2 regions of the Micromonospora sp. CA-269861 genome follow, and region 1 is predicted to be linked to the other one. Evidence: riboswitches for the same ligand, from Rfam matches in the RefSeq annotation. Region 1 holds a riboswitch; the other holds the start of a gene.

Region 1 (14,224 bases):
GCACTTCCCGACGCCGACCGGCCCGACCACGTTCCACGGGCAGTCCCAGCAGGCCAACTTCATCGGCGCGGGGGATCTGACCGGGGTGGCCGAGGGCACCGGGTTCACCACCCGTCCCACCTGCTGCTGGTTCTTCCTCTCCGGCATCGACGTGCAGCGCAAGGGCAGCCCAGGCTCGCTCGTCGTGCTCAGCGACTCGATCGGTGACGGCAACGGCAGCACCGTCAACGCCAACCGGCGCTGGCCCGACCTGCTCTCCGACCGGCTGCTCGCCGACCGGCCGGACAAGCGCACCCCGGGCGTGCTCAACCTGAGCCTGGCCGGCAACCGGCTCAACCATGAGGGCACCGAGCCGGGCGACGGCAACTACCCGGGCTACTACCAGCTCGGCCCGAACGCGGCGGCCCGGCTCAACGAGGACGTCTTTCCGCAGACCGGGGTGCGTACCGTCGTCACCCACCTGGGCATCAACGACATCTGGATGTCGAACGACGCACCCGAGGCGATCATCGGCACCCTGCGGCAGATCAACCAGCAGCTCCAGCAGCGCGGCCTGACCAGCCTGGTGGCCACGCTGACCCCGTACGAGGGGCACGGCGCGCCGGGCGTGTGGACGCCGCAGAAGGAGGCCACCCGCCAGGCGGTGAACGCGTACCTGCGCGGCAGCCGGGAGTTCGACGGTCTGCTCGACTTCGACCGGGTGCTGCGCGACCCGGCCCGGCCCAGCCAGCTGCTGCCCGCGTACGACTCGGGAGACCACATCCACCCGAACGACGCCGGAAACCAGGCACTGGCCGACGCCGTGCCGCTGCGGCTGCTCGACCTGTGACATCGGCCGGGGGCGGCGGGCGATCCCCGCTGCCCCCGGCCACCGACATCCTGGGGAGGAGTTGGCCGTGGACGTGGAGGAGATACTCACCGGCCTGTACAGCGAACAGGGCAGACAGAATCCGTACCCGTGGTACGCGGACCTGCACCGGCTCGGCCCGATCAGCGCGGTGCCGACGCGCGCCGAGCACCGTACGGTGGCCGCCGTCGCGGTCGGGTACGACCTCGTCGACGCGCTGCTGCGCGATCCGGAGTGGACGAAACAGCCGCCGCCGGGCTGGGAGGAGCAGGAGATCCTGCGGACCTTCCAGACCTCGATGATGTTCGTCAACCCGCCCGATCACACCCGGATGCGGCACGTCTTCTCCCGCACCTTCACGCCGCGCCGGCTCGGCGCGCTGGAACCGGTGATCCTGCGGGTGGTCGACGAACTGCTGGACCGGATGGCGGACGCCGGGGAGGGCGTGGTCGACTTCGTGGCCGACTTCGCGTACCCGATCCCGGCCCTGGTGATGGCCGAGTTCATCGGTATCCCGGCGGCGGAGTTGCCGTGGTACCGCGAGCGGGTGGAGTGGATTGACGAATTCCTGGACGTGGCGGGGAAGACCCCGCAGCGCCTCGCCGCCGCCAACACCGCCGCGCAGGAGTTGCGGGCCCTCTACCGGGACCTGCTCGGGCACCGCCGCCGGGTGCCCGGGGACGACCTGCTCAGTGCGTTGGTCGAGGCGCTCGACTCCGGCGAGGTGGAGCTGACCGAGGAGGAGTTGATCAGCAACTTGATCGTGCTGTTCAACGCCAGCTTCGTCACCACCGTCTACATGTTCAGCAACGGGCTGCCGTTGCTGCTGGCCCACCCGGAGACGGTCGCGGCGCTGCCCACCGACACCACGCTGGCGCAGGGCTGCGTCGACGAGGTGCTGCGGTTGGCGAGCCCGGTGCACTTCCTGGCCCGCGCCGCGCCGGCGGACACCGTGCTGCACGGCGTGCCGGTCGCCGCTGACGACAACGTGCTGATCATGATCGGGGCGGCCAATCGGGACCCGGCCCGCTTCCCAGCCCCGGACACCTTCGACGCGACCCGTCCCGGCCCTCCGTCGCTGGCCTTCGGTGTGGGTCTGCACTTCTGCCTCGGCGCGGCGGTGTCGCGGTTGGAGGGTCGGCTCGCGCTGCCCCGGTTGTTCGCCAGGTTCCCCGCGCTCACGGTCACCGAAACGCCGACGTACAGCGGCAGCCTGTTCCTGCGCGGCATCGACAAGTTGCTGGTCAGCACCGGCGGATAGGAGCGACATGGCAGTGCATCCGGAGGTGGCGGCGTACCGGGCGGCCCGTGCCGCGGCCGGCACCCCGCCGCTGTACGTGCAGACCCTTCCCGAGGCGCGCGCCGCGGACCTGGCCGCGATCCGCGCCGGCAGCGGCGCGGTCGAGCCGGTGACCGAGGTACGCGACGAGCGGATCCCCGGCCCCGCCGGGGAACTGCCGGTACGGGTGTACCGGCCGAGCGGGTCGGGTCCGCTGCCCACCCTGCTGTACTTCTTCGGCGGTGGCTGGACGCTCGGCAGCATCGACACCGCCGACGGCATCTGCCGGCGCCTGGCCAACGCCGTGCCCTGTCAGGTGATCACCGTCGGCTACCGCCTCGCCCCGGAGCACCCGTTCCCGGCGGCGGTGCACGACTGCCACGGCGCAGCCTCGTGGATCGCCCGGCACGCCGACCGGCTGGGCGTGGACCCAACCCGGCTGGCGGTGGGTGGGGACAGCGCCGGCGGGAACCTGGCCGCCGCGGTCACCCTGCTCAGCCGCGCGGACGGGCCCCCGCTCGTCGCGCAACTGCTGGTCTACCCGAACACCGACCAGAGCGGCGAACCGGCAGGTGACGACGACCCGGCGCTGTTCAACAGCCGTTCGGTCGCCTGGTACCGGACGCACTACCTGGCCGACCCGGCGCACGCCCGGGATCCGCTGGCCTCGCCGCTGCTCGCCGACGACCTGTCCGGGCTGCCGCCCGCGCTGGTGATCACCGCCGAACTGGACCCGCTGCGCGCCGAGGGGCAGCGGTACGCCGAGCGGCTGCGCGACGCTGGTGTGTCCACCCGGCTGGAGCACTACCCGGGCATGATCCACGGGTTCTTCGCCATGCCGGGGACCTTCACCGACGGGCGGCGGGCGCAGGAGAGCGCTGCGGCGTTCCTCCGGGAGCGCTTCGGGCTGCCGGCCGGGCCGGTCGATGGGTGAGCGGATGCTGGCCGACGTGCCGGCCGTGTCGCTCGCCGACTACGCGGAGCGGGCCCGGGCACTACTGTCGCCGGACGTGTGGGACTACCTGGCCGGCGGCAGCGCGTCCGAGGTGACCCTCGCCGCGAACCGGCACGCGCTGGACCGGGTCGCGGTGCTGCCCCGGATGCTGCGCGGGGTGGACACCGTCGACCTCGGTACCCAGCTACTCGGCCGTCGTTACGCCATGCCGGTCGGGGTGGCGCCGATGGCGTACCAGCGGCTGGTGCACCCGGACGGGGAGCTGGGGCTGGCGGCGGCGGCCGGCGCGGCCGGGATCCCGTACCTGGCGAGCACGCTGGGCAGCACACCCATCGAACAGGTCACCGGGGTGGGCGCGGACGTCTGGTTCCAGCTCTACTGGCTGCGCGACCGGGCTCTCGTCCGCGACCTGCTGGACCGGGTCGTCGCGGCCGGGTGCCGGGCGCTGGTGGTCACCGTGGACGTCCCGGTGCTCGGCCGGCGTCCCCGGGACCTGCGCAACGCGTTCCGGCTGCCGACCGACGTGGTCGCCGCGAACCTCCCCGACGGTCGCGACGCGCTGGCCCACTCAGGTGCTCCCGGGGTGTCCGCGATCGCCGCGCACACCGCCGCGTCGTTCGCGCCGGCCCTGCGCTGGACGGACCTGGCGTGGCTGCGCGAGCAGGTCGACCTGCCGCTTGTGGTCAAGGGGCTGCTGGACCCGCGCGACGCGACCGAGGCGGTCCGGGTCGGCGCGGACGCGGTGGTCGTCTCCAACCACGGCGGGCGGCAACTGGACGGCTCACCGGCGAGCGTCACCATGCTGCCGGAGGTCGTCGACGCGGTCGGTGACGACTGCCAGGTGCTGCTGGACAGCGGCATCCGGGGCGGCACCGACGTGCTGCGGGCACTGGCGCTGGGCGCGGCCGGGGTGCTGGTTGGCAGGCCGCTGCTCTGGGCGCTGGCGGTCGGCGGCGAAGCGGCCGCCCGGGACGCGTTGGGCCTGCTCGTCGCCGAGTTGACCGACGCGCTCACCCTGGCCGGCTGCGCCGACGTGGCGGCGGCCGGCGAGCTGCGCACCCTCGGGGCGGGTGGTTGAGGGGTGAACGCCGCCGAACCTGTCGACCTGAGCGTCGCCGACCTGCACCCCGCGCTCGGCGATCCGGCGCTGACCTCGATGAACTTCCTCAACGAGGTGTCCGAGCGTTATCCGGCGGCGGTGTCCCTCGCGGCCGGCCGGCCGTACGAGGAGTTCTTTGACCTCGCGGCGGTGCACCGGCACCTGGACACCTTCCACCGGCACCTCGTGGACGACCTGGGGCACCGACCGGAGCAGGCCCGGCGGCTACTGCTGCAGTACGGCCGGACCAAGGGCATCGTGCACCACCTGATCGCCCGCAACCTCGCCGTCGACGAGGGGATCACCGTCGACCCGGAGGACGTGGTGGTGACCGTCGGCTGCCAGGAGGCCATGTTCCTGGTGCTGCGGGCGTTGCGGGCCGGGCCGACGGATGTGCTGCTCGCGGTCGCCCCGACCTACGTCGGGCTGACCGGGGCGGCCCGGCTGGTGGACCTGCCGGTGTGGCCGGTCGCCGGTGGGTCGGCCGGGGTCGATCTGGCCGACCTGGCCGCTCAGGTCCGCCGGGCACGGGCGGCGGGGCTACGCCCGCGCGCCTGCTACCTGATGCCGGACTTCGCCAACCCCTCCGGGGTCAGCATCGACACCGCCCACCGCCAACGGCTGCTGGACCTGGCCGCGCAGGAGGATCTGCTGCTGCTGGAGGACAACCCGTACGGGCTGTTCCACATCGACGACGGGCCGCGCCCGCCCACCCTCAAGGCGTTGGACACCGGGCGACGGGTCGTCTACCTCGGCTCGTTCGCCAAGACCGTGCTCCCCGGCGCCCGGGTCGGGTACGTCGTCGCCGACCAGCGGGTGGCCGGTGCGGACGGGCGGGTCGGCCCGCTCGCCGACCAGCTGGCCATGATCAAGAGCATGGTCACGGTGAACACGTCGCCGATCGCGCAGGCGGTGATCGGCGGTCGGCTGCTCGAACACGGATGCAGCCTGGTGGCCGCGAACAACCGGGAGCGGTCCGCGTACACCCGGAATCTGCGCCACCTGGTGGCCGGCCTGACCCGGCGCTTCCCCGACCAGCCGGACCAGCCGGCGGTGCGCTGGACGGTGCCGGCCGGCGGGTTCTTCGTGGTGGTGACCGTGCCGTTCCCGGTCGACGACGCGCTGCTGGACCGCTCGGCCCGTGACCACGGGGTGCTGTGGACGCCGATGGCGCATTTCTACGACGACACCGCGCCGGTCTGCGCGTTGCGGTTGTCGGTCAGTGCTGTCACGCCGGAGCAGATCGACGTCGGGCTGGATCGGCTCGCGGCGCTGATCACCGACGAGCTGACGCGCCGGGCGGGTTGACACACCGCGTTCATCGGATGGCAATGCGCGACGACCCGCGTGTCGCCGTCCTGGGTGGACGGTCATAATAAGCCGCATGGTTGCCTGGGAGTACGCCCTGCTCGTCCGTCGCTATCAGGGACAGGGCCGCAATTTTCACGTCTCGTTCGTCTGGTACGCGCCGGACGGGTCACGCAAGGACATCACGGCCTTCGGCGACACCGCCATCGCGCACCTCAACCGCGCCGGCCGGGAGGGGTGGGAGCTCGTCTCCGCCGCCGAGGACGTCAACAACGTCCAGGGCAGCACCGAGGTCCACCGCTACCACCTGAAGCGACCCATGGCCTGATCGCCACCGGCCCGCGACGGCCCGACCCCCGGCACTCGAATGAGTGCCGGGGTGACGTTGCCGTCAGTGGTACCGCCGCTCAGCTCAGGTCGATGCCGGGGTAGAGGGGGTACGTGGCCAGCAGGTCGGTGGCCTGGCGGGCGACCTTGTCGGCCAGGCCGGGGTCCAGCGTGTACTTCGCCTTCGACGGCGTGCCGTCGGCGTTCGCGCCGGCGGTGGTCTGGGTCAACACGGTGTGGATCAGCTCGGCGGTCTGGTCCATCTCGGCGGTGCCGAGGCCCCGGGTGGTCAGCGCCGGGGTGCCGATCCGGATCCCGGACGTGTACCAGGCCCCGTTCGGGTCCTGCGGGACCGAGTTGCGGTTGGTGACGATGCCCGAGTCGAGCAGTGCCTGCTCGGCCTGCCGGCCGGTGAGCCCGTAGCCGGACACGTCGATCAGCACCAGGTGGTTGTCGGTGCCACCGGTGACCAGCGTCGCGCCGCGGCGCAGCAGCCCCTCGGCGAGCGCCTGCGAGTTGTCCACGATCCGCTGGGCGTAGTCGGCGAAGTCGGGCCGGCGGGCCTCGGCGAGCGCGACCGCCTTCGCGGCCATGACGTGCGGCAGCGGACCGCCGAGCACCATCGGGCAGCCCCGGTCCACCTGGTCGGCCAGCTCCGGCTGGCAGAGCACCATGCCGCCGCGCGGCCCGCGCAACGACTTGTGCGTGGTGGTCGTGACGATGTGCGCGTGCGGCACCGGGTCGAAGTCGCCGGTGAACACCTTGCCGGCCACCAGGCCCGCGAAGTGCGCCATGTCGACCATGAAGGTCGCACCGACCGAGTCGGCGATCTCGCGCAGGATCCGGAAGTTCACCTTCCGGGGGTACGCCGAGTAGCCGCCCACCAGGATCAGCGGCTTGAACTCGCGGGCCGCCTCGGCCACCCGGTCGTAGTCGATCAGGCCGGTCGCCGGGTCGGTGCCGTAGCTGCGCTGGTCGAACATCTTGCCGGAGATGTTCGGCCGGAAACCGTGGGTGAGGTGGCCGCCGGCGTCCAGCGACATGCCGAGCATCCGCTGGTTGCCCAGCTCGCGGCGCAGCGCGAACCAGTCGGCCTCGGTGAGGTCGTTGACCTGGCGGACCTGGGCCTTCTTCAGGGCGGGGGACTCCACCCGGTCGGCAAGCACCGCCCAGAAGGCGACCAGGTTGGCGTCGATGCCCGAGTGCGGCTGCACGTACGCGTGCGCGGCGCCGAACAGCTCCCGGGCGTGCTCGGCGGCGAGCGCCTCGACGGTGTCGACGTTCTGGCAACCGGCGTAGAAGCGGCGGCCGACGGTGCCCTCGGCGTACTTGTCGCTGAACCAGTTGCCCATGGCCAGCAGGGTCGCCGGGGAGGCGTAGTTCTCGCTGGCGATCAGCTTCAGTGACTCCCGCTGGTCGGTCAGCTCGGCGCCGATGGCGTCGGCGACCCGCGGCTCGACAGCCCGGATCACCTCAAGGGCGCTCCGGAATGCGGTGGACTCGGCGTTGCGGGACATGCGACCTCCAACAGACGTGCGGGAAGGCCCAGGCGCTCGGCAAACGTCCACGTGACGAGGCCGCTCCCCGATGGTTCTCCATCCCCACGCGCCAGTAACGGCCCGGGCCGATCCTACCGGGCCGGGCCCGGCCCTTCGGTTCGCCCTCCAGCAGAGCTCCGCCGAGGTTCGACGAAGGACCCGGACCCGATCAGACCATGGCCAGCGTGCGGGGGATCTCGTCGAGCAGCTCCCGAGCCAGAAAACCGATCCGGCCGTAGCGGGGGATCAGCCGCTGGCCACTCACCGAGTGCGCGAACGAACCCCAGCAGGCGGCCTGCGCCGGGTCGGCGCCCCGGGACAGCAGCCCCGCCAGCAACCCGGCGAGCACGTCCCCGCTGCCGGAGGTACCCAGCCCGGCGTCGCCGCTCTCCTCCCGCCAACCGCGACCGTCCGGGGCGGCCACGTGCCCGTACAGCGACACGACCGCGTCGTACCGGGCGGCCAACTCGGCCGCCTCGGCGTCCAGGTCGTCGCCCGGGTCCCGACCGAGCAGGTGCCCGGCCTCGGTGACGTTGGGGGTGAGCACCACCGGTCGCCCCGAGCCGACCAGCAGGTCCGGCGCGTGGCTGAGCGCACCGAGGGCGTACGCGTCGAGCACCAGCGACGTGTCCGGACGGGCCGCCTCCAGGACCAGGCCCAGCAGCCGGTTGGTCTCGTCGATCGCCTTCAGACCGGGGCCGAGCGTCACCACGTCGGCCTGCGCGACCAGGTCACCGAGCTGGCCGTCCCGGTCGGCGGCCACCGCGCCGTCGGCGGTCTCCGGCAGACCGACCACCAGCGCCTCGGGCACCTGGATGCTCAGCGCGGCGGCCGTGGACTCGGCGGCGGCGAGCTGGAGCACCCCGGCGCCCGCGCGCAGCGCGGCCACCCCGGCGAGCAGCACCGCGCCCGGCGTGAATCGGGAACCGCCGACCACCAGCACGGTGCCCCGGCTCTCCTTCCCACCGACCGGCACCGGCAGCGCCCAGTCCCGCAGCAACCCCGGCGTGATCACCTTCACCTCAGACCGGCTCGGCATGGATCTCGTCCTCCCTGGTCGGCTGGGCGCCCTGCTGACGCAGGTGCGCGACATCGTTGAAAGCGGTGAGCGTCAGGCGGTCCTCGGCATCCGCCGACCACTCGGTGATCGAGCAGTTGGCGATCACCTCCTGCCGGGTGAGCGCCATCAGCTCGTCCTCGGTCAACCCTTCCACCAGATAGCGGAGCAGGAAGACCAGCGCGTCGTGACCGAAGAGCAGCACTCGACAACCCTCGTGGTCACGGCGCAGGTCGCCCAGCAGCGTCCGCAGCCGCAACGCGACATCCGTCCAGGACTCACCGCCCGGCGGCCGGTAGTAGAACTTGCCCAACCGTTGCCGACGGTCGGCCTCGTCCGGGTAGCGTCGCCGCACCCCGTGCCCGGTCAGCCCGTCGAGGATGCCCAGCTCCCGGTCGCGCAGCCGCTCGTCGCGGTGGACCGGAATGTCGGTGCCGGCCAGCGCCAGCCGCGAGGTCTGCACCGCGCGCAGGTACGGCGACACCACCGCCACGTCCGGGCGCTTCGCGTCCGCCAGCTCAGCCAGCCAACGGCCGGTCGCCCGGGCCTGGTCCTCGCCGGTCGCGGAGAGCGGCACGTCGGCGTCGCGGTGGGTGAGGTCGATCAGCTCCGCGCCCGCCGCCTCGGCGTGCGTCGCCGCGACGTTCGCGGTGCTCTCGCCGTGCCGGACGATCCAGAGGGTTGCCAGTTCCGCCATGCGGCCCCCCTACCCGGGCGCCGCCAACGGTAACCGTGTCCGACGATCCGCCATGCCGATGTCCGCTCGGTGGGCATCCGGGCAGGGGCGCAGGTCGTACCCTCGGTGGCGTGGCCACGGCGGCGGAGGAGATCCAGGTGGGGGAGCGGCTGGTCCGCGTCTCCAGCCCCGACAAGCCGTACTTTCCGGAGCGTGGGCTGACCAAGCTGGACGTGGTCCGCTACTTCCTGGCGGTGGGTGACGGCATCCTGCGCGCGCTGCGGGATCGGCCGACCATGCTGGAACGCTGGCCCCGCGGTGTCTTCGAGGGCGCGACGATCGCCACCCGGCAGACCAACCGGGGCGACGCGTTCTACCAGAAGCGGCTTCCGGCGGGCGCGCCCGAGTGGGTGCGGACCGCGCACATCACCTTCCCCAGTGGCCGTACCGCCGACGAGGTCGCGCCGAGCGAGTTGGCCGTGGTCATCTGGGCCGCCAACCTGGGCACCCTGCGGTTCCACCCGTGGCCGGTCACCGCCGCCGACGTGGAACGCCCCGACCAGCTGCGCATCGACCTGGACCCGATGCCCGGCGTCGGCTTCGAGCAGGTGGTGCCGGTGGCGCACGAGGTGCGGGCGTTCCTCGCCGAGCTGGGCATGACCGGCTACCCGAAGACCACCGGCGGTCGGGGTCTGCACGTCTACCTGTCGATCGAGCCGAGGTGGAGCTTCGGTGACTGCCGTCGGGCGGTGCTCGCGCTGGGCCGGGAGATGCAGCGCCGGCTGCCGGATCTGGTCACCACCACCTGGTGGCGCGAACAGCGGGACCGGCCGGTCTTCGTCGACTACAACCAGATGGCCCGGGACCACACGGTGACCTCGGCGTACTCGATCCGGCCGACGCCGGCCGCGCTGGTCTCCGCGCCGCTGGACTGGTCGGAGCTGGACCAGGTCCGCCCGGAGGACTTCGACGTGCTCAGCATGCCGGCCCGGTTCGCCGAGCGCGGCGACCCGCACGCCGGCCTGGACGGTGACCGGCACTCGCTGGAACCGCTGCTGGAGCTGGCTGACCGCGACGGGCTGGAGGCACCGCCGGAGCGCTGAGCGCCGGCGGTCACGCCCAGGGGCTGCCGGCCCCGTCGAACTCCTCGAAGACCAGCCAGGTGCGGGTGGACAGCACCCCGGGGATGCTCTGCACCCGGCCCAGCACCACGTCGCGCAGCGCGGCGTTGTCCGGTGCGCGCACCAGCGCGAGCACGTCGTGGTCACCGCCGAGCAGCGCGGCGTGCTCGATGTAGCGCACCCGGGCCAGCTCGGCCGACACCTCCCGCCAGGTGTTCTGCTCGATGGTCAGGGCGATGTACGCCGACGTGCCCAGCCCGGCTGCCTCGGGCGCCACCTGGGCCCGGAAGCCGGTGATCACCCCGTCGCGGAGCAACCGCTCCACCCGCGCGTACGCGTTGGTGCGGGAGATGTGGATGCGTTCGGCGAGGGTGCGCACCGACGTCCGGCCGTCGCGGACCAGCTCGTCGAGGATCCGCCGGTCGACCTCGTCCAGGGCTCGGGCCGATCGTCCCGATCCCGCGCCCCCGCCTGCTTCGTCGGCGGTCTCCTGGCTCACTGAGCGGCCCTCCGCATGCCAACCGTCCCGCCTTCCGTGTCGATCTTGAGTCAATCATCCACAAGCGGAAGCATAGGCTCACCACACGTCCCAGGAGGTTCCGCCGTGACGACCACTCCCCAGGCGGTCCGCAGGGCATCCCCGCGCACCCGTCGAACGGTCACCCCGCCCGACCCGGCGCGCTCGTTGCTGCCGGACGCCGAGCCGGTCCGCCTGCTCGCCGAGAACGGCACGCCGCTGCCCGCCCGCGCCGACTACCCCGAACCACCCGCCGAGGTGCTGCGCGAGCTGTACCGCCGGATGGTGCTCGGCCGCCGCTTCGACACCCAGGCGACCGCCCTGACCAAGCAGGGCCGGCTCGCCGTCTACCCGTCCTCGCGAGGTCAGGAGGCCTGCCAGGTCGGCGCGGTCCTCGCGGTCCGCGACACCGACTGGGTCTTCCCCACCTACCGCGAGTCGATGGCGCTGGTTGCCCGGGGCATCGACCCGGTCGAGGTGCTCACCCTGCTGCGCGGCGACTGGCACTGCGGCTACGACCCGACCGAGGTACGCACCGCCCCGCAGTGCACCCCGCTCGCCACCCAGTGCGTGCACGCCGCCGGGTTGGCGCACGGCGAGGCGTACCAGGGTCGCGACACCGTGGCGCTGGCCTTCATCGGCGACGGCGCCACCAGCGAGGGCGACTTCCACGAGGGCATCAACTTCGCCGCCGTGTTCAAGGCGCCGGTGGTCTACTTCGTGCAGAACAACAGGTACGCGATCAGCGTCCCGCTGTCGCGGCAGACCGCCGCGCCGTCGCTGGCCTACAAGGGCGTCGGCTACGGCGTACCCAGCGAGCAGGTCGACGGCAACGACCCGGTCGCCGTGCTCGCCGTGCTCACCCGCGCGGTCGCCCACGCCCGGGCCGGCAAGGGACCGTTCCTGGTCGAGGCGCACACCTACCGGATGGAGCCGCACACCAACGCCGACGACGCCACCCGCTACCGCGACGGCGCCGAGGTCGACGCCTGGCGGGACCGGGACCCGGTCGTCCGGCTGGAGACCTACCTGCGGGCCCGCGGTGTGCTCGACGACGCGGCGGTCGCCGAGATCGCCGAGCAGGCCGAGGCGTACGCGGCGGACCTGCGGACCCGGATGAACGAGCAGCCCACCGTCGACCCGCTGAGCCTCTTCGACCACGTCTACGCCGAGCCCACCCCGCAGCTGATCGAACAGCGCGAGCAGGTCCGCGCCGAGCTGGCCGCCGCCCACGCCGAGGAGGGCGACGCCTGATGGCCACCACCATGGCGAAGGCGCTCAACGCCGCGCTCGCCGACGCGCTCGCCGCCGACGACCGGGTCGTCGTCTTCGGTGAGGACGTCGGCGCGCTCGGCGGCGTCTTCCGGATCACCGACGGCCTCCAGGCCCGCTTCGGCGAGAACCGCTGCTTCGACACCCCCCTCGCCGAGGCCGGCATCGTCGGCTTCGCCGTCGGCCTGGCCATGTCCGGCCTCCGCCCGGTCGTCGAGATGCAGTTCGACGCGTTCGCGTACCCGGCGTTCGAACAGATCGCCTCGCACGTGGCGAAGCTGCGCAACCGCACCCGGGGCGCGCTGAGCGTGCCGATCGTCATCCGCGTGCCGTACGCGGGCGGGATCGGCGGGGTCGAGCACCACTGCGACTCGTCCGAGGCGTACTACGCGCACACCCCCGGCCTGAAGGTGGTCACCCCGGCGACCGTCGAGGACGCGTACTCGCTGCTGCGCGAGGCGATCGACGACCCCGACCCGGTGGTCTTCATGGAGCCCAAGAAGCTCTACTTCGCCAGCGACGAGGCGCAGCTTCCGGTCCGCACCGCGCCGTTCGGCCGGGCCGTGGTGCGCCGGCCCGGACGCGACGCCACCCTGGTGGCGTACGGGCCGGCGGTGCCGGTCGCGCTCGAGGCCGCCGAAGCCGCCCGGGAGGAGGGGTGGGACCTGGAGGTCGTCGACGTACGCACGATCGTGCCGTTCGACGACGCCACCATCACCGCCTCGGTCCGGCGTACCGGCCGGTGCGTGGTGATCCAGGAGGCGCCCGGTTTCGCGGGCGTCGGCGCGGAGATCGCCGCCCGGGTGCAGGAGCGCTGCTTCCACGCGCTGCACGCCCCGGTGCTGCGGGTCGCCGGGCTGGACATCCCGTACCCGGCGCCGATGCTGGAGCACACTCACCTGCCCGGCGTGGACCGGGTGCTCGACGCGGTGGCCCGCCTGCAGTGGGACGACCAGCCGGACGCGCGTTGGGCGGCGGCATGACCATCGTCGAACGGACGCAGGTCTTCCTCCTGCCCGACCTGGGTGAGGGGCTGAGCGAGGCCGAGATCGTCGAGTGGCGGGTCGCCGTCGGTGACGTGGTCACCGTCGACCAGAGCGTCGTCGAGGTGGAGACCGCCAAGGCGGTCGTCGACGTGCCCTGCCCGTACGCCGGCCGGGTGGTCACCCTGCACGGCGCGGCCGGTGAGGTACGCCCGGTCGGCCAACCGTTGATCACCATCGCGCCGCTGGACGGGGGTGACGAGCCCGCCGGGCACGCCACCTACCGCGAGGAGGAGCGGGCCGGGTCCGGCAACGTGCTGATCGGGTACGGCACCGGCCACGGCAATGCCGCCCGCCGTCGGCGTCGGCCCCGCCTGGCGGTGGCCCCCGAGCCGACCGACGCCGCCCTCGCCGACGCCGGCGAGACCGGCGGCACCGCCGCGACCGCGGGCAGTGATCGGGCCGTCGCCGCCCTGGTCCCGGGGCCGACCGCTCTGGTCATCTCGCCGATCGTGCGGCGGCTGGCCCGTGAGCACGGCGTCGACCTCGGCACGGTACGGGGCACCGGGCCCGGGGGCGTGATCCGCCGCGCCGACGTGGAGGCCGCGCTGACCGTGCCCGCCGCCCGGCTCGCCGCCGTCCCGGACCCACAGGTCGCGTCCGCAGCGGTCGGTGACGGTGACGGTGACGTGATCGTCCCGCTCACCGGCGTCCGCAAGGTGATCGCTGACAAGCTCTCCCGCAGCCGGCGGGAGATCCCGGAGGTGACCATCTGGGTCGACGTGGACGCCACCGGCCTGCTGGAGACCCGAGCCGCGATCAACGCTGCGACACCCGACGCGCCGGTGAGCATCCTGGCCCTGCTGGCCCGGATCTGCCTCAGCGGGCTGCGCCGGTTCCCGCAGCTCAACGCCCGGGTGGACACCGAGGCGCAGCACATCGTCCAGTCCGCCGGGGTGCACCTCGGCATCGCCGCGCAGACCGACAGGGGTCTGCTGGTGCCGGTGCTGCGCGACGCCCAGCGGCTCACCACCGCCGAGCTGGCCGCCGAACTGGCGGCGACCACCGCCGCCGCGCGAGCCGGCAGCCTGCCCCCGGCCCGGCTCACCGGCGGCACCTTCACCCTCAACAACTACGGGGTGTTCGGCGTCGACGGCTCCACGCCGATCATCAACCACCCCGAGGCGGCCCTGCTCGGTGTCGGGCGGATCGTGGACAAGCCGTGGGTGGTCGACGGGCAACTCG
Region 2 (14,224 bases), 1.5 Mb from region 1:
GCAGGGCGTCGTCGGCCGGCTCGGGCTTGACGACCCGCACCCCTGGCCGACTCAGGATGCCCAGCTCGCGGGCGAGCGCGATGGTCAGCTCCACCCGGACCGGGTCGAGTGGATGGTCACCCATGTCGTAGGCGAGCAGCGACTCGTCCCACACCACCACCGTGTCGTCGGACATGAGCCCATCGTCGCACGAGGACCGCCACCGGCCCACCGCACGCGCTGGTCAGCGGCCAGGTGTCGACCCGGAGGCGACCGGCCGGGCCGGGTCGGCCACCCAGTTGCTCCAGGATCCAACGTAGAGCGCGGCGTCCGTGCGGCCGGCCAGGTGCAGCGCGAGCACCGCCTGCGCGGCGGTAACCCCCGAGCCGCAGTACGCCCCGACGGCCCGCCCGTCGGTCACCCCGGCGGCGGCGAACCGCTCGCTCAACACGTCGGCGGCCGGGAAACGCCCGTCCGGTCCGACGTACTCCCCGGCGGGCAGGTTCGCCGCTCCCGGCACGTGCCCGGCGACCGGGTCGATCGGCTCCACCTCACCCCGGTAGCGAGGCGCTGCCCGTACGTCGAGCAGCACGGCGTCGTCAGCGGCGGCCAGCGCGGCGGCCTGCCCCGCGTCGAGCACCGGGAGATCACCGGGGCGCACCACGACGTCGCCGGGGGTGGGGCGGGCGCGTCGGTGGAGACGGGTCGGCCGGCGGCGACCCAGGCCGGGTAGCCGCCGTGCAGCACGCGCACCGGACGGTGCCCCGCCCAGCGCAGCGTCCACCAGGCCCGCGCGGCGGCCAGGCCGTCCCCGCCGTCGTACACCACCACTGGGTGACCGGCGCGGACGCCGGCCGCCCGCAGCGCGGCCTGCAACGCGGCCGGGTCGGGCAGGGGGTGCCGACCGCCGACGCCCGGCACCCCACAGAGCGCGGTGTCCAGGTCGACGAAGACCGCCCCGGGCAGGTGGCCGGCGAGGTAGTCGTCACGGCCGGGCGGGCCGATGAGCCGCCAGCGGACATCGAGCAGGGTGGGCGGATCAGCCTTGTCGATCTCGGCGACGAGCCGGTCGACCTCGACCAACGGCTCCTGGGTACCGGACATGGCGACCATCCAACACCATTCGCGTAGACGGCACGCGGTTCGGCGGCGGTCGCCAGCCCTTCACCGAGGTAACATCGTGCATCGGAGGACCGCTGATCTTATGAAGTCTCACGACCTGGTCGACACGACCGAAATGTACCTGCGCACCATCCTCGAGTTGGAAGAAGAGGGGGTGCCACCGCTGCGTGCCCGGATCGCCGAGAGGCTGCAGCAGAGTGGCCCCACAGTGAGCCAGACAGTCGCCCGGATGGAGCGCGACGGCCTGCTCACCGTCGAGGGGGACCGGCACCTGACGCTCACCAACCAGGGTCGCAACAGCGCCGTGTCGGTGATGCGCAAGCACCGCCTCGCCGAGCTGCTCCTGGTCAACGTCATCGGGATGCCCTACGAGGAGGCCCACGAGGAGGCCTGCCGCTGGGAGCACGTGATGAGCGACGCCGTCGAGAAGCGGGTCTACGACCTGCTCAACCGGCCGACCCGTTCCCCGTACGGCAACCCGATCCCGGGGCTTCAGGAGCTGGGTTCGCCGGCGGCGGAGACCACCGAGGCCGGCGAGGGCGAGCGCAACCTGGCCTTCCCCGGCCTCTCCGGGTCGGTCGTGGTGCGCCGCATCTGCGAGAGCGTGCAGAAGGACGCCGACGTGCTGCGCCAGCTGCACGCCGCCGGTGTCGACCCGGGTGCCACGGTGACAGTGGCCCAGGAGCGCGACGGGGTGTCGATCGACCGCTCCGGCGACCGGGTTCGGCTGCCCCGCGAGGTCGCCTCCCGGGTCTTCGTCGCCGCCAGCTGACCAACCGGGCACCCGGGCTCACAACGCCCGGGTGTCCACCTTCTTCGCCAGCGCGGCCAGGTCGCCGGTCAGCTTCTCGACCGCCGAGCGCTCACTGCCACGGGCCGCGGTCCAGCTCACCGTGGCCAGCCGTCCGTCGCTGGCCAGCCAGCCCACCTCGGCGACCGGCCCGCGACCACTCGCCGCGGCGGTGGTCCGCTTGTACGCCTGCTGACCCAGCCCGGTGACCTTCGCCGCCTTGTCCGGCACCACGTCCGCGCCGAAGCTGGTCTTGTCGATCGTGGTCTCGGTCACGCTGAGCGTCAACTCCGGCAGGGTCGCACCTGCGGCCCGGACCACACAGGTGTGGGTGTCGCCCTGTTCGCTCGCCGCCGCCACGTCGAAACGCGCCTTCACCACCTGCTCGATCACCGCGAAATCCAGCAGACGGCAGGCGCCGCCCGAGGAGGCCGCCGCCACGTCCACCGCGATCGGCGCCGGCGGCGGCACCGCCACCGGTTCCGCCTCGTCGGCGCAGCCGCTCAGCAGCAGCCCGGCCAGCCCGGCGACCACGATCCGCCCGCGCACATTCCACCCTCTCGCCGACCGACGGCGGTGAGCGCCCGCCGGATGTCCGTCGGACACCGTACGGGGTGTCGGTGTCGGGCGAAAGCCCCCGCTGACGCCTATCCCGACGGTGGATCGTCCACGTACGGACAGTGCCGGCAGCCGCGTCCGCAGCAGGTGCCACGGCGGGCCAGAAACCCGGCGCTGAGCACGAACAGCCCGCTCCCCGGGTCGAGGTAGCCGGCCTCACCGGCGGCCAACGCGGCGGTGTGCGCGGCGATGATCCGCGCCCGGTCGGGGTGCTCGGGCGGTAGCCGGGACGGATGCGGCTCGGTGAGCGGGCGGTCGGCCAGGGGTCGTCGCTCTTCGCTCACCCGTAGGAGTCTAGGGAGGCCGGCGGCGGGCGGCTCGGCGGTGCGTGCCGGCGAAACCGCGGTGCCGGGCGAGGCGGGACGCCGGTAGAGTCCGCGAGCCGCCGGTCAGCGGCGCAGGCCCGCGCAGACAGGCAACGACGGTGAGTCAGCAGGTGGAGCAAGCCTCGGTGGTCGAGGTGGGTACGGCCCGGTCGCTGTGGCGCAGCCGGAACTTCCTGCTGCTCTGGGGCGGTCAGACGGTCAGCGAGCTGGGCACCAGGATCGCCGGGGTGGCGGTGCCGCTGCTCGCCGCGGACACCCTGCACGCCAGCGTCTTCCAGATCTCTCTGTTGACAGTCCTGGCCTGGTTGCCGTACCTGCTCTTCTCCCTGCCGGCGGGCTTCGTCGCCGACCGGCTCGACCAGCGGCGGCTGATGATCGCGTGTGACCTGGGTCGGGCCGCGCTCATGCTGTCCCTGCCGGTGGCCGCTCTGGTCGGCCACCTCACCCTGCCCTTCCTGTACGCGGTGGTCGGGCTCGGTGGAGTGCTCACCGTGCTGTTCACCGTCGCGTACAAGAGCCTGCTGCCGCGGCTGGTGCCGGCGGACCTGCTGGTGGACGGCAACGCCAAGCTCACCATCAGCCAGGACGCCGCCGAACTGGTCGGCCCGACGATCAGCGGCGCGTTGATCGGGCTGGTCGGCGCGGCCCGCACGTTCCTGACCAACGGGTTCGCCTTCCTGGTCAGCGCGCTGACGCTGATCCTGATCCGGGAGGCCCCGGTACGCCGCGAGCCGTCACCCCGCGTGCCACTGCGGGTGGAGCTGACCGGCGGGCTCGGTTTCATCCGCCGACAGCCGCTCCTGGTCAGCATCCTGGCCTGCACCACCTGGTCGAACTTCTGGGTGATGGCGTCCGGCTCGATCGAGGTGACCTTCCTGGTCCGTGAGCTGCACGCCGACCCGGTGCAGGTGGGGTTGGTCTTCTCGGTCAGCGCCGTCGGCGGGCTGGTGGTGGGGGTGCTGGCCGCCCGGCTGACGGCCTGGCTCGGTTCGGCCCGGGTGATCTGGGTGGCGATGACCGTCCCGGGCCCGTTCTACCTGCTCATGCCGCTGGCCCAGCCCGGTTGGGGAGTGCTGCTCTACGGGGTCGGTCTGGCCGCGTTCTCGGCCAACGCGGTGTTGTTCAACGTGGCGGCGATGTCGTACCGGCAACGGATCACCCCGTCGGCGCTCCTCGGTCGGGTCAACGCGGCGTTCCTCTGGATCTGTCTGGGGGTGATCCCACTCGGCGCGCTCACCGGCGGTGCGCTCGGCACCATGCTGGGGCTGCGCGGCGCGCTCTGGGTGTGTGTACTGGGCACCTGGGCCGCGTGCCTGTTCGTGGTCTGTTCCCCGCTGCGGCGAATGCGCGACACGCCACCGCTTTCGTCGTAGGGACCGGCGATGCTCACCTGGTCACCCTGATGAGCATGGAGGAGATGCGATGCGGAAGATCGTTGTGCAGATGAGCGTGTCGTTGGACGGGTTCTTCGAGGGCCCGGATGGCGACATCGGCTGGCACCAGGTCGATGAAGAGTTGCACCAGCACTTCAACGACGTGATCGCCCCGATGGGCGGGTTCCTCAGCGGCCGGGTCAGCCACGAGCTGATGGCCGCCTACTGGCCGACCGCCGATCAGGACCCGAACGCCAGCGGCCCGGAACGTGAGTTCGCCCGCATCTGGCGGGACATGCCGAAGGTCGTCTACTCGCGCACGCTCGACCACGCCGACTGGAACGCCACTGTCGTGCGTGAGGTCGACGTCGAGCAGGTCCGCAAGCTCACCGCCGAACCGGGCGGTGACCTGGCGCTCGGTGGCGCGGACCTGGCAGCGACGTTCGCCCGGCACGACCTGATCGACGAGTACCGGATCTACGTCCACCCGGTGCTTGTCGGTCGGGGTCGCCGACTCTTCCCCGACGCCGACGCCCCGACCGGTCTGCGGCTGGTGGAGAGCCGCGTCTTCGGAAACGGCGTGGTCCTGCTCCGCCACGAGCGGGTCCGCTGACCGATGAGCGCAGCGGCTTGAGTCTCCACCGGGGGGAGACGCGAGGGTGGAGGCATGAGCGGGGAGACGCGGCACACGATCGGCGAGCTGGCCCAACGGACCGGCCTGAGCGTCAAGACCATCAGGTACTACGCCGACAGCGGGATCGTGCCACCGACCGACCGGAGCCCAACCGGCTACCGGCGGTACGGCCCGGACGCCGTGGCCCGCCTGGAGCTGGTCCGGACACTGCGTGAACTGGGCCTGGACCTGGCCACCATCCGGCGGGTGGTGGACCGCGAGGTGCCCCTGCGCGAGGTGGCCGCCGCGCACGCCGAGGCGTTGGCGGTGCAGATCCGGGTGCTGCGGTCACGCCAGGCGGTGCTCACCGTCGCGGCGAGGCGCGGGTCGGGCCCGGCCGAGGTGGACGAGCTGCACCGGTTGGCCCAGCTCACCACCCGCGAGCGGGGGCAGCTGGTGGCCGACTTCCTGGCCAACGTCTTCGCCGACCTCGCCGACCAGCCCGCGTACCCGGGGGTGATCGTCTCGATGACACCGGAGCTTCCCGACGACCCCACCGTCGAGCAGGTCGAGGCGTGGCTGGAGCTGGCCGAGTTGTGCCGGGACCGCGACTTCCGGGCACGGATGCGAGGGCTGGCGCGGCAGTACGCAGCCGATTACGACGTCCCGGGGGTACCCCGCCCGGACGCCGTGGCGCTGGTCCGGGACGCGGTGGCCCCCGCCCTCGCGGCCGGCCTCGACCCGACCAGCCCGGACGCCGAACCGGTGGTCGCGGCCGTCACCAGCCGGTACGCGACCCTGCACGGTCACTCCGACAACGCCGACCTACGTCAGCGGTTGCTCGACCGGCTGCTGCCGGCAAACGATCCCCGCCGGGACCGCTACGTCGATTTGTTGGCGGTGCTCAACGGCTGGTCGACAGGCGACGCGACCGTGCCGGCGGTGGACTGGTTCATCCGGGCCCTGCGCGCCCGGATGCCCGAGCCGGCTCGCTGAAGTGACCTGACCGGCCAGGCGGCTGACCGGACCGGCCAGACTCGGCTGGGCGGCTTCAGCCGAACCAGGTCATCGCCTGGCCGTGGCCTCTGGCCCAGGCCAACGGCTTCCCGTCGAGCGCGAGAACGTTGTGCAGCGCATCGTTCGGCGGCTCGGGCAACGCGTCGTACCGGAGCACCTCCGGGCCCTCGTTCGCCACCCAGTGGCCGGGCAGCTCGCGAACCAGCCGGACGAACGCGTCCCGACGCGGGGACGGCACCTGGTAGAGCACTGACGTGTGGAAGACCACAAGCGTCGCGTCGGCCGGTGCCCGCGCGGCCAACGCCGGCAGGTCGTCCACCAGATCACCCCGGACCAGCAGGGGCGGGTCGGCGGCGGCGACCGCCGCCGCGGCCCGCAGCCGGGCCCGCCGGTGAGCGTGCTCCGGCCAGATCAGGGCGTCCAACCAGGACACGTCGTGGGGGTCGGTCACGTCGAGCGGGTTGAGGTCCAGGCCGGCCCGCCACACCACCTGGGGTACGCGTCTCGGCGGCTCCAACCCGGTGGCCACGCAGTCCAGGACCGGCTCTCCAGAGCCCACCTGATGATCGCCGTAGCGGTACGCGTACCGGTCGGGATAGAGGCAGAGCCCGGCCGACGCGCCGACCTCCAGCAGGGCGAGGGGCTGTGGCAACGCGGCGAGCAGCGGCAGCAGGACCGCGCACCGGCCCGCCTCGTTCGTCTGGGTGGCCCGGGTGAGCAGTTCCGTCTCGACGGCGGGCCAGTGCGTCACCACGAAGTCGTGGAAGGTGACCGGATCGTCGACCGGGCCACCGAGCCAGCGGACGACGCCGAACAGCAGATTCGGCTGCCGCTTGGCCGGCGGGAGCCCGTCGAGCAGGGCGATCAGGGCGTCGTCGCGGGCGACGGCCTGCGACAGACGCTCGTACGTGCGCGACACCCCGCGCGCCTCGCGGATGCCGAACTCGGCGTACGCCTCAGCGGTCGTCATGCCCTCATCGTCGCAGCCCATTCCTCGGTAGTTCAGCCCCCATTTCCGTGCGCTGACTCACCCGCCTCGTAGAGTGCTGCGGCGGCCGGACCGTTGAGCAGCAGCTCAGCCGGGGTGCGGCAGGGCAACGGGGAGGAACGTGTCGTGCAGGGTGACGGTGTCCGGGTACTGATCGTCGGGGGTGGTGTCGCCGGACTGGCGACAGTGGCCGCGCTGCGCGAGTGGGGCGCGACGATCGACGTGGTCGAGCGGGCGCCTGGGCCGACCGACTCCGGCACCGGGATCTACCTCACCGGCAACGCGACCCGGATGCTCGACGTACTCGGTCTGCGGGAGTCGGTCGCCGACGTCGCCGTCGAGATCACCCGGCAGCGCAGCGCCAACCAGCGCGGGCGTCGCCTCTTCGACATCGACGTGGCCGCCCTGTGGCAGGGCGTCGGACCGTGCGTGTCGTTGCCCCGGGCGCGGCTGCACCGGGCGCTGCTCGACGGCGTCGGCGACGCCCCGATCCGCTGGGGCCGCGCGCCGGTCGCGCTTCTTACCGAGGGCGACCAGGTCGCCGTCGAGTTCGACGACAACAGCACCGAACGGTACGACCTGGTGCTCGGCGCGGACGGGGTGAACTCGACGGTCCGCCGGCTCGCCTTCGACGGCCAGGCCGCCCGCGACCTCGGCCAGTACGCGTACCGGTGGGTCGCTCCCCGCCTCGACGACGAGCCGGTCTGGTCGGTGCAGTTGGGGCGCGGGAGGCAGTTCCTGACCATCCCGATCAGCGCCGAGCAGACGTACTGCTACTACAACGACGGCCCGGTGGCCGACCGGCCCGGTTGGCGCGACGAGCTGGCAGCGACGTTCACCGAGCCGGTGCCCACCATGCTCAAGGCCCTCGACTACGACGACAGCACCCTGCACGCCGGGCCGAACCAGGAGGTCGCGCTCGACTCCTGGTCCCGCGGGCCGGTGCTGCTGATCGGCGACGCCGCCCACGCCACCTCACCGAACATGGCCCAGGGTGCGGCGATGGCCCTGGAGGACGCCGTCGTACTCGCCTCGGCGTTGGCCACCGCCGATTCCGTCGCCGCCGCGTTGCGTGGTTTCGAGGCACGACGCCGCCCGCGGACGAACTGGGTGCTCGGCCAGACCCACCGCCGGGACAAGGCCACCGGGCTCCCGCCCGCGCTGCGCGACCTGGTGATGCGCCGCCTCGGCGAGCAGATGTTCCGCTCGAACTACGGGCCCCTGTTCGCCCAGCCCTGACCGGTCCGACGTGACCGGCCCGCTCACGGCTGCTGGCCCGGCCGGTCGACGATGGCGACCCGCAGAAGCGCGGCGGCCGACTCCAGCGACTCCTTGCCGTTACGCACCACGGAGTTGCGGGTGCCAAGGTAGACGTGGGAGTCCCGATCGAAGATCAGATCCACGTTGCCGCCGATCACACCGGGCATCCGGATCGCCACCCCATGGCGGCCGGCGGCGTCCACCACGTCACCCGATATGACTACCGCTCCGGGTTCCCGCGCCAGCACTTCGAACAGCGCCGCCAGCGCCCGGGGCGGCACGTAGCCGTCGAGCATCGACCTGGCGGTGGTGTACGGCATGCTTTCGCCCCCGTAGACGGCCTTCTCGTCGGCTGCCTCGGGAAGATGCAGGTCGACCGGGTTCTCCCGAAGGTATCGAAACAGCTCGTCCGGATCGGTGGGCAGGTCGCCGTGGTACGCGGGCGGCTGGAACGCGTCGAGTTCCTTGTCCGGATCGGCGGGATCATCGATGCGGAGCACCCTCAGCCCGCCCCACCCGTTCGGATCGGTCTCCGGTCGGTAACGTCCCTGCGTGTACGCGACTCCACCGGCCGACTGCCACAGTTGGTTGCGGATGGTCCGGTACGGGCCGCTGTCCGGCAGGTCCCGGATCGTCGCCAGGGTTTCCGTGAAGACGTACTGCTCGGGCCGGGCGGTGAGCTCCGGCTGCTGCCGGGCCGCGTCGGCCGCCAGATGGAAGATCTCCGACGCGCTTGCCGTCGGCGGCGCCTGATCGCCCAGCCTCATCGTCTGGACCGCCAGACCACCGGCGGTCAGCGCGACTGCCAGCCCGAACGCTCCGGCGAGGCGCCAACCGCGCAGGAACCGGGTGCGGCGTCCGGCGGGACGGGCGGCCGACGCCATCTCGGCCCGTTGGGCGACATGTGCCGTCAGATCCCTGAGGAGTTGCTCCTCGAAACCCTGCGGCGATCGTTCGGTCTCGTTCATCGTCATCTCCGTCTCATCAGGCGAGTGTGGTGGCCGGGCGGGCGAGCACGGCGCGGACGACGCGGCGGGCACGATGCAGGCGGACCCGAGCGGCGACCGGCGACATCCCGAGCACGGTCGCCGCCTCCGCGACGGTGAGGCCGTCCACGGCGACGAGTTCGACAAGCGTCTGGGTGCCTTCGGGCAGCTCGCTCAGCGCTCGGTGGGTGCGGCGGGCCGCCGACTCGGCGTCGATCCGCTCCTCGATGCGGGCGATGTCATCGGGGCCCAGATCCCGTCGTCCGGCCAGCCGGCCGGTCACCCGCAGCCGTTGGGCCGCCCGACGCCGCTCGTCGCCGATGACGTTGCGGGCCACCCCGTACAGCCAGCCGATCTGGCTACCCCGGTCCGGCCGGTAGCCGGCCGCCGACTCGATCACCGCCAGGAACACGTCGGCGGTGAGGTCGGCGGCGAGGTGCGGGTCGTCGACCCGCCGCGCCACGAACCGGCCCACCGACTCCAGGTGCCGCCGGTAGAAGACCTCGAAGGCCACCGGATCGGCTCCGATGCCGGAGATGTCGTCATCGGCTCGGCTCGGCTCATTCACAGGCCGTCCTCTCTCGTAGCCTTCACACCCCTTCTTCGTCAGGCGGAGCGCGAGTGTTACCGATCCGTCCGACACGAACGCCGGTGCGTAGGGTGACGTCATGATCACCTGCGTCGTGCACTACACCATCGATCCCACGCAGATCGAGGCGTTCGAAGACTTCGCCCGAGCATGGATGCGGCTGGTGGCCAAGCACGGTGGTGTGCACCACGGTTACTTCCTGCCCGCCGAGGGCGCCAGCGACAAGGCCGAGGCGCTGTTCAGCTTCGAGAGCCTGGCGGCCTACGAGCGTTACCGCGCACGGTTCGGCAAGGACCCGGAGTTCGTCGCGGCAGACAGCATCCGCGACAGCTCGGGTTGTGTCGTGCGCTACGAACGAACGTTCATGCGCCCGCTCCTGCCGACTGACTGAACCCCACCCGGCTCCGTCGACGGCACCATCCCCCCGGTGCGGGTCTGCCCTGCGCTGCTGGTCCGGTTGGGCAACCGCCCTGGTGATGCGGCATTATCGAAGAACCGGCGACTGGCGGCACGGGGATGGTTAAACCATCGGGGAGCCTCTCGCGGGCGTCGACCGCCTGGGCGCCTGCGTCGAGGAACCGTCATGACCACGACCAGCGAATCCGTCGAAAACCACACCCCGTCGGGCGCGGCCCGACTCCTGCCGGGCGCACCCGTGGCCGAAGCCGTCCTGGCCGAGACCGCCGCCGCAGCCGCCCGCCTACGCAGCCGCGGGATCACGCCGAGCCTCGCCACCATGCTCGTGGGCGACGACGACGCCAGCGCCGGATACATCGCCATCAAGCAGCGCCAGGCCGCAGCGCTCGGGTTCGACTCCCCGCACGTACACCTGCCCGCCACCGTCACCCAGGCCGAGCTGCACCAGGCCATCGCCCGATTCAACGATGATCCGGCCGTCCACGGGCTGCTCGTGCAGTACCCCGTGCCGGGGCATCTGGACTACGACGCGGCGCTGCAGACCATCGACCCCGACAAGGACGTCGACGGTATGCACCCGCTCAACATGGGACGTCTCGCCGTCGGCCTGCCCGGCCCGCTGCCCTGCACCCCCGCCGGCATCGAAGCCCTCCTGGCGTACTACGAGATCCCCGTCGCCGGTCGCGAGGTCGTCATCCTCGGCCGGGGCGCCACCCTGGGCCGGCCCCTGGCGATGCTGCTCGCCCAGAAGCGCCCGACCGCCAACGCCGCCGTCACCGTCGTCCACACCGGGGTGCCCGACTGGGCCCGCTACACCCGCCGCGCCGACATCCTCGTCGCCGCCGCCGGCGTACCCGGGATCGTGCAGCCCGAGCACGTCAAGCCCGGCGCCGTCGTCATCGGCGCCGGCGTCCGCTACGAGGGCCGGCGTCTCCTGCCGGACGTGGACGAAGCGTGCGCCGAGGTCGCCGGCGCCATCACGCCCCGGGTCGGCGGGGTCGGCCCGACCACCGTCGCGATGCTGTTCCGCAACGCCGTACGCGCCGCCGAGCGCGCGAGCCAGTAGCCCGGTCGCCGAGATCACTTGATGCTGAGTAGTCAGAACGGACCGTCGACAGCTACTCAGCATCAAGTGATCGAGACAACTGCGCGTCCCACCGACGAGGTTCACCGGACCCAGCCCAGGAAACGCCGGTGCAGCAGCCCGGCGGGCACCCAGGTCAGATCCTCGGCCGCCCAGACCAGGTAGGACCCCATGTAGAGGGCCAACGACACAGGTGCGCCCTCGAACTCGGCACGCAGCTCGGTACGCCGGGTCCGGCAGGGCCAGGGCGCGGCGCAGCCGCCGCAGGTCCACACCGGAAGGACCGGACCGTGGGTGGTCACGGCAGACCATCCAGGAAGCGCCGGGTGGCCGACCGGGCGTGCCAGCGGGCCGCCCATTCCGCCTGATAACAGGGGTACGGAGACAGCCGCGTCCACCACCAGCGGCAGCCAGCGCACAGGCCGTCGACGCCGGGCAGGTGCACGGACAGGACTCGTCCGACCTGATCCTCGATCACTCCTGCTCCTCCCCTGGCCAATGCCCCCGCCGGATCGGGATGCGATGCCGGGCTCGGCATGGCAACTCCGCCCCGCATCGGCAGATCCACCGCCACCGCTGCCATGACCAGACCGGCCGATGCCGCCGAGCCAGGGTCAGCGCCACCGCCAGCAGGTAGTCGTCGTACGGCACCCGACCCATCATTGGACCTCCCTGCCGATCCAGCGGACTGCACGCTCATCTTGCGCACGCATTTTTGGATAGTCAACGAAGGCCCCTCAGAAGGCATGGGCGTGTTCGGTGATCCTGCGGCGGGGCGCTAGCGGCACAATGACCGCCATGGAGAGTCCGACCTTCGTTCGCTTCCAGCTCGGCGCACAGCTCCGTCGGGCGCGCGAAGAGGCCAGCGTGACGGCCGAGCAGGCCGCCGACGTCATCGAGGTCTCGGCGAGCACGCTCCGGCGCATCGAGGCCGGACGCGTGGGCATCAAGGCACCAGCGCTCAACGCCCTACTCGACCGGTACGGCGTTGCCGATGCCGAGCTGCGCAACACGCTCCTGTCGATGGCAAAGACCGGAAAGCAGCGCGGCTGGTGGGCGAAGTACGGCGATCTGCCATCGTCGTATCGCCAGTACATCGGCTTGGAGTCGGCGGCCGAGGAGGTGCAGAACTTCGAGACATTGGTGGTCCCGGGGTTGCTCCAGACCGCCGACTATGCCCGAGCGATGACCAGCGAAGACGCCTTCGAGCCATCGCCAGAGGCCGTGGAGCGACGGGTCACGGTGCGGATGCAGCGGCAGGAGCTGATCGCCTCCGGCAAGCTACGACTCGTCGCAGTGCTCGACGAGGCGGTCCTTCACCGTCAGATCGGCGGAGCGGCCGTCATGGCCGCACAGCTCACCGCCCTGGTCGACGCCAGCAAGCGCTGGAACGTCACCCTCCAGGTGATCCCGTTCCGCGAGGGTGCCTACGCCTCGATGTTGACGAGCTTCCACATCCTTAACTTCGCCGATGGACCCAGCGTGGTCTACATCGAGGGCCTCACCGGTGACCTCTACGCGGAAGGTGAAGACGTGAGGCGTTGTACGGTGGTGTTCAACAGTCTGCGCGCTGCGGCCATGTCACCTACCGACTCGGCCGCCATGATCGAGGAGATCCGGAGCGCGAGGCGCGAGGTGTAGGAGACGTGCGGTGGACTCGCAGTGGCGCAAGAGCACCCGCAGCGGCAGCAACGGTGCCTGCGTCGAAGCAAGGCATGTCGAAGGCTTGGTACAGATCCGAGACAGCAAGGATCCGAACGGTCCCGCACTTTCATTCCATCAGAGTGCTTGGTGCGTCTTCTTGACGGTTCTGCGGGTTCGAGCCGGCATCCAAGATTGATCATTCGCACGGGCGGGGACGAGGGCGTGGCCAGCTCTGGAGAACGTCAGCTAACGAGCAGATGAGAAGCGGCGCGACGGTGTCGCTTGACGCCAGCTAGCGTCCTTGCGATGCGACCCGCCCGAGAATCTCTGTTGCATGGCGCATCGCCTCACCGCGGTCGTTGAACTCGCCTGCGTCAGCTCCACGGGAACGATACGTGCCACCGAGTCCGCAGCGCTCAAGCCGGAATGAGTGACGGTGACGGCGGGTGAGGCTCAAGCGCGCTCGCCACATTGCTGATCCATCTATCATCGCGCCATCCCAGCCTTGACCGCCGTCAGTATAGACTTGCGTCCAGGACACGCAGGGTCGCGACACTTCGAGCGCATGACGGAGTTGACTCGCAGAGGCGTATCGGCGTGATGGATCGACGTGCAAGGCCTTGCGGACAACTCGTCGCAGCCCCTGATGAACGTGAGGAAGGAATTCATCACGTCGAGGGAATTTGCCCCTTTCGATGAGGGTCGCAAGGTCTGCGGTGGTACTAACCTCGACGTCGAGCGACTGATCACCATTGAGCAAGCGATAGAGCGTGACTCCCATCGCGTATATATCACCGGCCACATCGTCGATGTAGCCATTGTCCGCCATAGACTCGGGGGGCAGATGGGCAATGTATCCAACTGGAGCCTCAGCCGCCTCGCCTATACTACAGGCCAGCCCAAAGTCGGAGACCTTCACTTGACCGCTCGCCGTCAGCATCAGATTCGCGGGCTTAATATCACGATGCAGCCAGCCACGGATGTGCAAGTATTCCAACCCTCTAGAGGCGTCCTCGATAGCCGCAACAGCCACCGAGACAGGCAGCGGCGTGCCGGCATATAGGTCCTGAATACTGCCGCCAGGCAGGTATTCCATCCGAATCACTGGAACACCGTCTGCCAGGTCTGCAGAATAAATCTTCACGACGTTGTCGTGCTCAGCTAAGACCATCGCCTGCGCCTCAACGAAGGCATCGCGAGGGCCGAGCTGATCGCTCCGATGGAGATACTTGGCGGCACAAAGTCGGTCCAGCGCCCTATCGCGTTCAAGCCAGACTTCACCGAAGTGACCACCGCCGAGGTGGCGTATACGTTCGAAAGTCGTCATGAGCGCTTGGCAGGCAGCTCACATAGCGCAGATGCGACCGGCTCAATGCGGCTCGCCGGGGTCGAGGCAGTAGCCGGGATTGCCGCAAGAG

What was found. A riboswitch is a leader RNA that binds a small molecule or an ion and turns the genes downstream of it on or off. The one in region 1 is predicted to bind ZMP and ZTP.
Region 2: linked by a shared signal. The riboswitch ahead of ACQP0U_RS07760 (bifunctional 5,10-methylenetetrahydrofolate dehydrogenase/5,10-methenyltetrahydrofolate cyclohydrolase) and the one ahead of ACQP0U_RS15080 (glycine hydroxymethyltransferase) in region 1 are both predicted to bind ZMP and ZTP.

Annotation. Positions count from the first base shown of each region.
Region 1 is NZ_CP192014.1:3,239,007-3,253,230, forward strand. Features, by position in the region: gene ACQP0U_RS15050 (SGNH/GDSL hydrolase family protein) at 1-829, shown strand, start outside; gene ACQP0U_RS15055 (cytochrome P450) at 897-2,108, shown strand; gene ACQP0U_RS15060 (alpha/beta hydrolase) at 2,116-3,060, shown strand; gene ACQP0U_RS15065 (alpha-hydroxy acid oxidase) at 3,053-4,159, shown strand; gene ACQP0U_RS15070 (PLP-dependent aminotransferase family protein) at 4,238-5,488, shown strand; gene ACQP0U_RS15075 (hypothetical protein) at 5,556-5,816, shown strand; gene ACQP0U_RS15080 (glycine hydroxymethyltransferase) at 5,896-7,332, opposite strand; ZMP/ZTP riboswitch at 7,352-7,441, opposite strand; gene ACQP0U_RS15085 (NAD(P)H-hydrate dehydratase) at 7,523-8,392, opposite strand; gene ACQP0U_RS15090 (histidine phosphatase family protein) at 8,376-9,107, opposite strand; gene ACQP0U_RS15095 (DNA polymerase domain-containing protein) at 9,218-10,189, shown strand; gene ACQP0U_RS15100 (Lrp/AsnC family transcriptional regulator) at 10,200-10,706, opposite strand; gene pdhA (pyruvate dehydrogenase (acetyl-transferring) E1 component subunit alpha) at 10,812-11,978, shown strand; gene ACQP0U_RS15110 (alpha-ketoacid dehydrogenase subunit beta) at 11,975-12,979, shown strand; gene ACQP0U_RS15115 (dihydrolipoamide acetyltransferase family protein) at 12,976-14,224, shown strand, end outside.
Region 2 is NZ_CP192014.1:1,689,599-1,703,822, reverse strand. Features, by position in the region: gene ACQP0U_RS07825 (acetoin utilization protein AcuC) at 1-175, opposite strand, end outside; partial or broken gene ACQP0U_RS07820 (sulfurtransferase) at 224-1,083, opposite strand; gene ACQP0U_RS07815 (metal-dependent transcriptional regulator) at 1,184-1,873, shown strand; gene ACQP0U_RS07810 (hypothetical protein) at 1,892-2,440, opposite strand; gene ACQP0U_RS07805 (DUF5522 domain-containing protein) at 2,539-2,793, opposite strand; gene ACQP0U_RS07800 (MFS transporter) at 2,934-4,208, shown strand; gene ACQP0U_RS07795 (dihydrofolate reductase family protein) at 4,258-4,821, shown strand; gene ACQP0U_RS07790 (MerR family transcriptional regulator) at 4,876-5,817, shown strand; gene ACQP0U_RS07785 (DUF2332 family protein) at 5,873-6,808, opposite strand; gene ACQP0U_RS07780 (FAD-dependent monooxygenase) at 6,953-8,065, shown strand; gene ACQP0U_RS07775 (CU044_5270 family protein) at 8,089-9,060, opposite strand; gene ACQP0U_RS07770 (RNA polymerase sigma factor) at 9,071-9,640, opposite strand; gene ACQP0U_RS07765 (NIPSNAP family protein) at 9,741-10,052, shown strand; ZMP/ZTP riboswitch at 10,150-10,231, shown strand; gene ACQP0U_RS07760 (bifunctional 5,10-methylenetetrahydrofolate dehydrogenase/5,10-methenyltetrahydrofolate cyclohydrolase) at 10,245-11,144, shown strand; gene ACQP0U_RS07755 (hypothetical protein) at 11,246-11,464, opposite strand; gene ACQP0U_RS07750 (hypothetical protein) at 11,461-11,640, opposite strand; gene ACQP0U_RS07745 (helix-turn-helix domain-containing protein) at 11,952-12,803, shown strand; gene ACQP0U_RS07740 (DUF397 domain-containing protein) at 12,814-13,002, shown strand; gene ACQP0U_RS07735 (serine/threonine-protein kinase) at 13,099-14,133, opposite strand.